Regions from separate parts of the Streptosporangium brasiliense genome, predicted to be linked through region 1. Evidence: riboswitches for the same ligand, from Rfam matches in the RefSeq annotation. Region 1 holds a riboswitch; the other holds the start of a gene.

Region 1 (5,352 bases):
AGTGGCGGCCGTCGCCGCGCAGCGCGATCCGGGCGGCGGTGATGGCCTTGATCGAGGCCACCGCGTTGCGCTCGATGCACGGGATCTGCACCAGGCCGCCGATCGGGTCGCAGGTCAGGCCCAGGTTGTGCTCGATGCCGATCTCGGCGGCGTTCTCCACCTGCTCCGGGGTGCCGCCCAGCACCTCGGTGAGCCCGGCGGCGGCCATGGAGCAGGCCGAGCCGACCTCGCCCTGGCAGCCGACCTCGGCGCCGGAGATGGAGGCGTTCTCCTTGAACAGCACGCCGATCGCCCCCGCGGTGAGCAGGAAGCGGACCACGCCGTCGTCGTCGGACTTGGGGGTGAAGCGGTCGTAGTAGGTCAGCACGGCCGGGATGATGCCGGCGGCGCCGTTGGTCGGGGCGGTGACGATCCGGCCGCCCGCCGCGTTCTCCTCGTTCACCGCCAGGGCGTACAGCGAGACCCAGTCCATGGTCTGCAGCGGGTCCTTCTCCGGGGACTCGCTCTGCAGCCGCCGGTGGAGCTGGTGGGCCCGGCGTCTGACCTTCAGCCCGCCGGGCAGCACGCCCTCCTTGGCGGTGCCGCGCCGGACGCACTCGGCCATGACCCGCCACAGGTGCAGCAGCTGGTCGCGGATCTCCTGCTCCGAGCGGCCGAAGGCCTTCTCGTTCTCCAGCATCAGCCCGGAGATCGACAGGCCGGTCTCCGCGCAGTGGGCGAGCAGTTCGGCGGCCGTCGTGAAGGGGTGCGGCAGGACGGTGTCGTCGGGTTTGATCCGGTCGGCGCCGGTGGCGTTCTCGTCCACCACGAAGCCGCCGCCCACCGAGTAGTAGACCTTCTCGCGGAGCTGCTCGCCCGTCTCGGAGAAGGCGGTGAAGCGCATGCCGTTGGGGTGGTGCGGCAGCGAGATCTTGCGTTCGAACACGAGGTGCTCGCCGACCACGAAGGGGATCTCGCGGGAGCCGTACAGGGAGATCGTCCCGGAGGCGCGCATGGCGGCCAGCCGGTCGTCGACGGTGTCGACGTCCACGAGCTCGGGCTTCTCACCCGACAGGCCCAGCAGGACGGCCTTGTCGCTGCCGTGGCCCTTGCCGGTCAGTCCGAGTGAGCCGTACAGGATCACCTCGACCCGGGCGGTCTTCTCCAGGAGCCCGTCCTGCTCCAGGCCGCGGGCGAATTTGTGCGCGGCGGCCATCGGCCCGCCGGTGTGCGAGCTGGACGGGCCGATTCCGATCTTGAAGAGATCGAAGACGCTGATCGCCATTGATCTGGTCCTTGCCTTCACATCGCCGTGACCACGCGCACCCGGTGGTGCGCGTGATCACGGCGCAAGAGGAGAAATTTCAGGACTCACCCGAGGTGAGCGCGGCGTACTCCTCGGCGGACAGCAGGTCGTCGGCGTCGCCCTCAAGACGGACGCGGAACAGCCAGCCATCACCGTAGGAGTCACTGTTGACCAGGGACGGGTCGTCCACGACGGCCTGGTTGACCTCGACGATCTCACCGCCCACCGGCGCGAAGATGTCGCTCACCGACTTGGTCGACTCGACCTCGCCGACGGCCTCGCCGGCGGCGACCGTCGCCCCGACCTCGGGGACCTGCACGTAGACAACGTCGCCCAGTGCCTCGGCGGCGTAGGCGGTGATGCCCACGGTGAGGGTCAGGCCGTCATCGATGCCCGCGATCCACTCGTGCTCCTTGGTGTAGTGCAGGTCATCGGGAATGCTGCTCATTATTTCCTCCTGTAGAAAGGCAGGTCGACGACGTCGACCGGTTCGCGACTACCCCGGATGTCCACCGCCAGGCCGGTGGACAGGTCGTTGTCCACGTAGGCCATGGCGATGGGCCGGCCCAGTGACTGGGAGGGGGCCCCGCTGGTGACCTCGCCGACGACGGCGCCGTCCTCGGAGACCACCGGATACCCGTGCCGGGGCACCCGGCGGCCCGTCGCGACCAGTCCGACCCGGCGACGGGTCGGCGGGACGTCCTTGAGAGGCTCCAGGGCGGCCCGGCCGACGAAATCGCCCGGCTTGTCAAACCTCACCACACGGCCGAGCCCCGCGTCGAACGGAGTGAGATCGGCCGACAGCTCGTTGCCGTAGAGCGGCATGCCCGCCTCCAGGCGGAGGGTGTCGCGCGCCGACAGTCCGGCCGGCAGCAGCCCGTGCGCCGCGCCCGCCTCGGTGAGCGCGGCCCAGAGCGGCTCGGCGTCGGCGGCGGCGACGAACAGCTCGAAGCCGTCCTCGCCGGTGTATCCGGTGCGGGCGATGAGGGCCTCGCGGCCGGCCACGGTGGCGGGCAGGCCGGCGTAGTACTTCAGCCCGTCGAGGTCGGCGTCGGTGACCTCGCCCATGATGGCGCGCGAGCGCGGGCCCTGGACGGCGACCAGCGCGTACTGCTCGGAGCGGTCGTCCACGGCGGCGTCGAAGGACTTGGCGCGCTCGGTGAGCTCGGCGGCGACCCGCGGGTAGTTGGAGGCGTTGGCGACGACCATGAACTCCTCGTTGGCCAGGCGGTAGACGATCAGGTCGTCCAGCACGCCGCCGGAGGGGGAGACGATCATCGTGTAGCGGGCGCGGCCCGGCTCAAGGGCGGACAGGTAGCCCACCAGCGCGTAGTCGAGGGCCTCGCCGGCCTGCGGGCCGGTCACGAAGATCTCGCCCATGTGGGACAGGTCGAACAGGCCCGCCGCCTGGCGGACCGCGTTGTGCTCGGTGGACTCGCTGCCGTAGCGCAGCGGCATCAGCCAGCCCGCGAAATCGGTCAGCGTCGCGCCGAGGGCCTCGTGGACACCGCGCAGCGGCGTAGGTCGGGACATGTTCGCACCTCAGGCAGGGGTCAGATGAGAGCATCCTCCCCCTCTGTCATCGATGCCTGAGAGCTTCGCCCGGTTTTTACCGGACTTTCACCTTCGGCGAGGCCGTGAGACCTGCTTTCCAGAGGCCACCTACCCGCACGGTCCTTTGCCTTGAGAGGTTCGCGGGGAGGGCTTGCTCCTTCAGGGGTCCTGGCCTGGATGTCAGGACGCTCTCCCGCGCGGGATTCATCGGTGTCGTGACCAGCCTAACCGCCCGCACCGGCCGAGCGAAATCCCCCGGGCGCGTGTTCTCGCCGCCGGGGCGGCCGCGCCGGTCAGGGGCGGCTGCGCCGTACCAGTTCCTCGAACAGCGGGCACTCGTCGTCGGCTTCGGGGTGCCACTGGACGGCGAGGGCGAACGGGTGGCCCTCCAGCTCCACGGCCTCGACCGTGCCGTCCTCAGCGTGGGCGGTCACGGTCAGGCCCGCGCCCAGCCGGTCGGCGGCCTGGTGGTGGTAGTGGGCCACGTCCGCGGTCTCGGTGTCGAGGATCTTGGCGATCTGGCTCCCGGGGGTCAGCCGTACCGGCATCCGGCCGAAGCGGCCGGGGGCCGGGGCGTGCCCGCTGTGGCCGACCTCGTCGGGCAGGTGCTGGCGCAGGCTGCCGCCGAGGGCGACGTTGAGGACCTGCAGGCCCCGGCAGACTCCCAGCAGCGGGATGCCGCGCTCCAGGGCCGCGTGGGCCAGCCCGAACTCGGCGTCGTCGCGGAAGCCGCGGACGTGGCCGGTCCGCTCGTGCGGGGCCTGGCCGTACCGTGCCGGGTCGACGTCCCCGCCGCCGGCCAGGATCAGCCCGTCCAGGCGCCCGGCCAGCGCGGCGGGGTCGCCCACCGGCGGCAGGATCACCGGCTGCCCGCCGGCGCGGGCCACGTGGTCGACGTAGCCGTACGGCAGGAGCGCGGTGGGCATCTCCCAGACGGTGAACGTGGCGGGCTCGATGTAGCAGGTGATGCCGATGACGGGACGGGACATGATCTCTTTCTTGCCGGACGCCGGGACGTGGGGCGTCTGCCCACGTCCCGGCACGTTATCGGGCGTGGAGGGGCTGGGGCGGGCAGACACGGCCGGGGCCCTTCCGCGGGCGGTCCTGGCCGCCGCCGGGCGCCGCGGCGGTCACAGCGGGGTGACGTAGGCGCCCGAGATGCCGCCGTCCACCAGGAACTCCGAGCCGGTGATGAAGCTCGCGTCGTCCGAGGCCAGGAACGCCACCGCCGCGGCGATCTCGGAGGCCTCGGCGAAGCGGCCGGTGGGGATGTGCACCAGGCGGCGCTGCGCCCGCTCGGGGTCCTTGGCGAACAGCTCCTGCAGCAGCGGCGTGTTGACCGGCCCCGGGCAGAGCGCGTTGACCCGGATGCCCTCGCGGGCGAACTGCACCCCGAGCTCGCGGGACATGGCCAGCACCCCGCCCTTGGAGGCGGTGTAGGAGATCTGACTGGTGGCCGAGCCCATCACGGCCACGAAGGACGCGGTGTTGATGATCGACCCCTTGCCCTGGCGCCGCATGTAGGGGATGACGTGCTTGCAGCACAGGTAGACCGAGGTGAGGTTGACCTCCTGGACCCGGCGCCAGGCGTCGATCCCGGTCTCCAGGATCGAGTCGTCCTCCGGCGGCGAGATGCCCGCGTTGTTGAAGGCGATGTCCACGCTGCCGTAGGTGTCGAAGGCGGTCCGGAACATCCGGACGACGTCCTCCTCGCTGGTGACGTCGGCCTTGACGAACAGGCCGTCCACCTCGGCCGCGGCCGCCGACCCGCTCGCCTCGTCCAGGTCCACGCACACGACGCGGGCGCCCTCCTGGGCGAACCGGCGGGCGGTGGCCAGGCCGATCCCGCTGCCCGCGCCGGTGATGACGGCGACCCGGTCCTGCAAACGCTGCATGGCTGTCAATCCTCCGAAATGAAGACGTTCTTGGTCTCGGTGAACGCGGTCAGGGCGTCGGGGCCCAGCTCCCGGCCGAGGCCGGACTGCTTGAAGCCGCCGAACGGGGTCCAGTAGCGGACGCTCGAATGGGAGTTCACGCTGAGGTTGCCCGCCTCGACGGCCCGGGCCACCCGGAGGGCGCGGCCGACGTCCCTGGTCCAGATCGACCCGCTGAGGCCGTATCTGGTGTCGTTGGCGATCCGTACGGCGTGCTCCTCGTCGTCGAACGGCACCACCGCCACCACCGGCCCGAAGATCTCCTCGGTGAAGGCCGGGTCGTCGAGGCTGTCGGGGGTCAGCAGCGTCGCGGGGAACCAGAACCCGGGTCCCTGCGGGCACCGGCCCTGCAGGCGGACCGGCCCGGTGAGGTAGGAGGCCACCCGGTCGCGGTGCTCGGCGCTGATCAGCGGCCCCATCTCGGTGGCCTCGTCACGGGGGTCGCCGACCCGGACCTTCAGCACCGCCGCCTCCAGCCGTGCCAGGAAGTCGTCGTGGACGGTGCGCTCCACCAGGATTCGGGAGCGCGCGCAGCAGTCCTGGCCCGAGTTGTCGAACACCGCGTACGGCGCGGTCGCC
Region 2 (5,352 bases), on a different contig from region 1:
CGTCGACGTAGACCTGGCCGCCGGCCTCGTGGACCCGCTCGCACACCTGGGTGATGGTCTCCTCGTAGACGCCGTGCGTGGAGGGGTAGGTCACCATGATGGCGGCGAGCTGGTCGCGGTGCTTGTCGATCTTGGCGTCGAGGTCGGCGAGGTCGACGTTGCCGTTGTCGTCACAGGCGACCACGGCGACGCGCATGCCCGCCATGACGGCGCTGGCGGCGTTGGTGCCGTGCGCCGAGGACGGGATCAGGCAGACGTCGCGTCCGGACTCGCCACGCGCCTTGTGGTAGGCGCGGATGGCCAGCAGACCGGCGAACTCGCCCTGGGAGCCGGCGTTGGGCTGGATCGACACCGCGTCGTAGCCGGTGACCTCGGCCAGCCAGCCCTCCAGCTCCTTGATCAGCTCCAGGTAGCCCCCGACCTGCTCCTCCGGGGCGTAGGGGTGCAGCCCGGCGAACTCCGGCCAGGTGATCGGCTCCATCTCGGTGGTCGCGTTGAGCTTCATGGTGCACGAGCCCAGCGGGATCATCGACCGGTCGAGCGCGATGTCCTTGTCCTGGAGCCTGCGCAGGTAGCGCAGCATGGCCGTCTCGGAGCGGTGGCTGTGGAAGACCGGGTGCGTCAGGTAGTCGCTGGTGCGCGCCAGCTCGACGGGCAGCGCGTCGTGCGCGGCGGCGTCGAGGTCGGTCAGGACCGCGCCGCTGACCTCGAAGGCGGCCAGGACCTGCTCCAGGTGGATGAGCTCGGTCTTCTCGTCGCAGGTGACGCCCACGTGGTCGGCGTCGACCAGGCGCAGGTTGACCCCGTTGTCGCGGGCGGCGGCGACGATCTGGGCGGCGCGGCCGGGCACGCGGGCGAGCACGGTGTCGAAGAAGTCGTCGTGCACGACCTCGACGCCGCCGTGGCGCAGGCCCGCGGCGAGCACGACGGCGTGCCGGTGGATGCGCCGGCCGATCCGGCGCAGCCCCTCGGGGCCGTGGTAGACGGCGTACATGCCCGCGATCACCGCGAGCAGGACCTGCGCGGTGCAGATGTTGCTGGTCGCCTTCTCGCGGCGGATGTGCTGTTCGCGGGTCTGCAGCGCGAGCCGGTAGGCGGGGCGCCCGTCGGCGTCCTGGGAGACGCCCACCAGGCGGCCCGGCATCTGCCGCTGCAGGCCGTCACGGACGGCCATGTAGGCCGCGTGCGGGCCGCCGAAGCCCAGCGGGACGCCGAAGCGCTGCGAGGAGCCGATCGCGATGTCGGCGCCGAACTCGCCGGGCGCGGTGAGCAGGGTGAGGGCGAGCAGGTCGGCGGCGGCGACCACCTGGGCGCCGCGCGCGTGGGCGGCCTCGGCGATGGAGCGGAAGTCCCTGACCCGGCCGCTGGCGCCCGGATACTGCACGAGCACGCCGAAGCACTCGGGCAGCTCGCCGGTGAAGTCGCTGTCGACCAGCTCGATGCCGAGCGGCTCGGCCCTGGTGCGCAGCACGGCCTTGGTCTGCGGCAGCGCGTCGGCGTCCACGACGAACACGTTCGACGCGGCGCGGCCGGCGCGGCGGGCCAGCGTCATCGCCTCGGCGGCGGCGGTGGCCTCGTCCAGCAGGGAGGCCCCGGCGACGTCGAGCGCGGTCAGGTCGGAGACGACCGTCTGGAAGTTGATCAGGGCCTCCAGCCGGCCCTGGGAGATCTCCGGCTGGTAGGGCGTGTAGGCGGTGTACCAGCCCGGGTTCTCCAGGAGGTTGCGCCGGATGACGGCCGGGGTGATCGTGTCGTGGTAGCCCAGGCCGATCATCGAGGTGAGCACGGCGTTGCGCCCGGCCAGGGTGCGCAGCTCGGCGATGGCCTCGGGCTCGCTCGCCGCCGGGGGCAGGCGGAGCCGGTCCTTGGCCCGGATCGCCTCGGGCACGGCCACCGCGACCAGGTCGGCGGTGGAGGCGAATCCGACCGCCTCGAGCATGCGGGTCTGGTCGGCGTCCGCGGGCCCGATGTGGCGGGTGGCGAACGGCGGAGGGGTGAGCTCGCTGAGCGGTGACAGATCGGTCATGGAAAGCCTCCCGAGGCGGTGGAGACCGGCGCTGGGCGCGGGCGTATGCCGGATCTCCCCCTCTGTCATCTCGACCTGAGAGCTTCACCTCCCCAGCGGGGAGGCTTTCACCGTCGGTGAGATACGTCTGGCGGACGCACCTGCTTTCCAGAGTCGCCTCGTCCGTGCGGTACAGGGTGCCTGAGAGATTCCGGGGAGGTTGCTCCTTCGGCGCCCCGATCATGTCGGGGTCTCTCCCGCACAGGGTCAGCAGCAGAGCTAACTTTACCCCGTGCGCCGAGCCCTGCGACGACGGGCCAGCTCATCTGCGTGGTGATCGCCTAAAGGGCCCTGGCCGGCCTCCGCCCGCTCACCGGGGAGATCCGCCAGCGAGCCCTCGACCTCCTGCCACACCCGGCCCAGGGCGATGCCGAAGACTCCCTGCCCGCCCTGGAGCAGGTCGATGACCTCGTCGGGCGAGGTGCACTCGTAGACGCTCACCCCGTCGCTCATCAGCGTGATCTGGGCGAGGTCGCTGACGCCGCGGTCGCGCAGGTGCTGTACGGCGATGCGGATCTGCTGGAGGGAGACACCGGTGTCGAGCAGCCGTTTGACGACCTTGAGCACCAGGATGTCGCGGAAGCCGTACAGTCGCTGGGAGCCGGAACCGTGGGCGGCCCGCACGGTGGGCTCGACCAGTCCGGTGCGCGCCCAGTAGTCCAGCTGCCGATAGGTGATATCGGCCGCCGCGCAGGCGGTGGGGCCTCGATATCCGATGTCGGCGGGCGTCTTCACCGGCTGCCCGTCGAACAGCAGACCCTCTTCACCCGCGCGCTGACGTGCCGACTGGCGCCGTTCCGGGTCATCCTGATCGGCGTTTCTACCCTCGCCGCTGCTGACCGCCACGCGGACCTCCGGCTTTCTCTCATCCCGCGGCCTGATCTGGGGGTTTACGCACAGCCGTGGGTTTCACTTGCACCGTAGGACTGGGGCCAAGCTCAGTCAACGACCCCACCCGGCGCGTCGTGAAGCGTAAATGCACCGAAATTCCTACCCTGCGCGACCGAAGTCCTCGGGCGTGATTGTGTCAAGGAACTCCCTGAACTTCTCCACCTCGTCCTCCTGGTCGTCGGGGATGATCACCCCGGCCTCCCGGACCACGTCCTCGCTGGCGAAGATGCGCGCACCGGTGCGCAGTGCCAGGGCGATCGAGTCCGAGGGGCGGGCACTCACCTCGACCCCGTTGGAGAACACGAGATCGGCAAAGAAGATCCCGTCGCGGAGGGCGACGATGTTCACCGTGCTCAGCCGGACGCCGAGCGCGTCGAGAACGTCACGGAACAGGTCATGGGTCAGGGGCCGCGGAGGCGGCTCCTCGGCCTGAGCCATGGCGATCGCGGTCGCCTCTGTCATGCCGATCCAGATTGGCAGATAACGCTCCCCATGTGCCTCCTTCAGCAGAACAATTGGCTGGTTGGAGGGCATCTCAACCCGAACGCCCACGACCTCCATCTGCAACACGGGCTGCTCCGTCTTCGCTGGATTCCGACCGGTTTGTTCAACGTAACACTCGTGGGGGTACGAGTGCCTGGTCAGGTTGTCACCGGCCCAGCACCCCACGCACGCCGGAACGTACCAGCGAGGCGTGCAATTCCAGCAGGAGGCCGGAAATCTCCCGGGCGGTCTCGTCGGCCTGGTCGATGGCGCCCGGCCCGCGGCGGCGCAGCAGCGGGGCGATGGCCTGTTCCACCAGCCCGGCCTCGCGCTCGGCCGCGGCCTTGACCGCCCGCAGATGGCGGGCGTGCAGTCCGAAGGCGGCCAGCGCGCCGACGCTGCGGGCCACGGCCAGGGCCTCGGCGTCGTAGTAGCGGGCGACCGCGGCCAGCAGGCCGTAGTCCTCCAGCTCGGTGAGGGCCTCCTCGCTGAGCTCGGCGGCGGCGAGCAGTTCCTCACGGGTGAGGCGGACCTGGGAGGGCGCGTCGTCGGGGACGGCGCGCGGGCGGGCCACCGGCCGTTCCTCACGGTCGGCGGCCTCGAGATGATCTTTGATCACGCGCAGCGGCAGGTAGCGGTCACGCTGCTCGCTGAGGATGTAGCGGAGCCGCTCGACGTCGGCGTAGGAGAATTTGCGGTAACCGGAGGGACTGCGCTCCGGCTCGATCAACCCCTCGCCCTCCAGGAAACGGATCTTGGAGATGCTGACATCGGGGAACTCGCCCTGCAGGAGGGCGAGCACCTCCCCGATGCTCATGTGCGCACGAGCGGCCTGCGAGCTCATCATCCTCCAGCGGCGCCACGGGTGAGGAAGACCAGGCGGAACTTGCCGATCTGGACCTCGTCCCCGCCGTACAGCGGGACCTCCTCGATCCGCTCGCGGTTGACGTAGGTGCCGTTCAGGCTGCCGACGTCGCGGACGGTGAAGACCCCGCCGCCACGCCGGTAGAACTCCACGTGGCGTCGCGAGACGGTGATGTCGTCGAGGAAGATGTCGCTCTCGGGGTGGCGGCCCACCGTGGTGAGATCGCTGTCCAGCAGGAAGCGGCTGCCGGCGTTGGGGCCACGCATGGCCACCAGCAGAGCGGTGCCCGGGGGCAGCTGCTCGACGGCTTGCCGCTCGGCGAGAAGCGTCTCTCCGGTCTCCGCCTCGTAGGCCTCGATCCCGGAGAGGGAGATGGTGGAAGTGCTGTCTCCGGGTGGTTCGGACCTGGTCAGCGGCGACCCGCATCGTGAACAGAAACGGGCATCCTCAGGGTTGGCATGACCGCACTGCGTGCAGTAGACGCTCGGCATCGATCGGCTCGGCCTCCTACCGCGAAGACGCGGCAACGGTGCTCAGGGATGCGCGCCTCGCTTCTTCGCTTCTCAGGTGTATTTTCTCAGACTGCGAATGCCGCAACATACACCGTTGAGAAGCAGAGATCAAGGCAGACGCTCGACCGCGGGTTCGGTCGATGACAAAGTTACAGCCGCGCGGCATCCCCGGTCCATGCCGCCGCGCTGGGTTTGCCGGTCCGCTCGCACCGGCGCCCGCCGCCCGGGGCCGCCCGCTCATGCCGCCACCCGCCACCCGGGGCCGCCCGCTCACGCCGTCACCCGCCGCCCGGGGCCGCCCGCTCACGTGGCCGCCGCCTCCTCCACGACCCGCGCCCAGTGTTCGAGCAGGCTCTGGGCGGAGTCGACGTCGCCGCCCTCGGCCCACAGGTGGGTGACGGCCTCGGCCGGGTCGGGCAGCACCAGTGCCCAGCTGCCGTCCTCGGCGACCACCCGCACCCCGTCGGTGGTGTCGATGCGGTAGTGCTCGGCGGCCTCGATCACCGAGCGCATCACCACCCCCTTGGCCGCCCACG

The links. Region 1 has a riboswitch for glycine ahead of gcvT (glycine cleavage system aminomethyltransferase GcvT). Riboswitches for the same ligand answer to the same signal wherever they lie in the genome.
Region 2: another riboswitch for glycine. It lies ahead of gcvP (aminomethyl-transferring glycine dehydrogenase); the one in region 1 lies ahead of gcvT (glycine cleavage system aminomethyltransferase GcvT).

Annotation. Positions count from the first base shown of each region.
Region 1 covers NZ_JAUSRB010000001.1:124,363-129,714, forward strand. Annotated here, with positions in the region: gene J2S55_RS00590 (L-serine ammonia-lyase) at 1-1,264, opposite strand, end outside; gene gcvH (glycine cleavage system protein GcvH) at 1,344-1,733, opposite strand; gene gcvT (glycine cleavage system aminomethyltransferase GcvT) at 1,733-2,818, opposite strand; glycine riboswitch at 2,852-2,946, opposite strand; glycine riboswitch at 2,947-3,045, opposite strand; gene J2S55_RS00605 (gamma-glutamyl-gamma-aminobutyrate hydrolase family protein) at 3,133-3,828, opposite strand; gene J2S55_RS00610 (3-oxoacyl-ACP reductase) at 3,970-4,734, opposite strand; gene J2S55_RS00615 (aldehyde dehydrogenase family protein) at 4,740-5,352, opposite strand, start outside.
Region 2 covers NZ_JAUSRB010000002.1:7,986,031-7,991,382, forward strand. Annotated here, with positions in the region: gene gcvP (aminomethyl-transferring glycine dehydrogenase) at 1-2,026, opposite strand, end outside; glycine riboswitch at 2,184-2,275, opposite strand; gene J2S55_RS45720 (MerR family transcriptional regulator) at 2,291-2,911, opposite strand; gene J2S55_RS45725 (bifunctional nuclease family protein) at 3,056-3,526, opposite strand; gene ftsR (transcriptional regulator FtsR) at 3,606-4,256, opposite strand; gene J2S55_RS45735 (double zinc ribbon and FHA domain-containing protein) at 4,283-4,795, opposite strand; gene J2S55_RS45740 (mannose-1-phosphate guanyltransferase) at 5,120-5,352, opposite strand, start outside.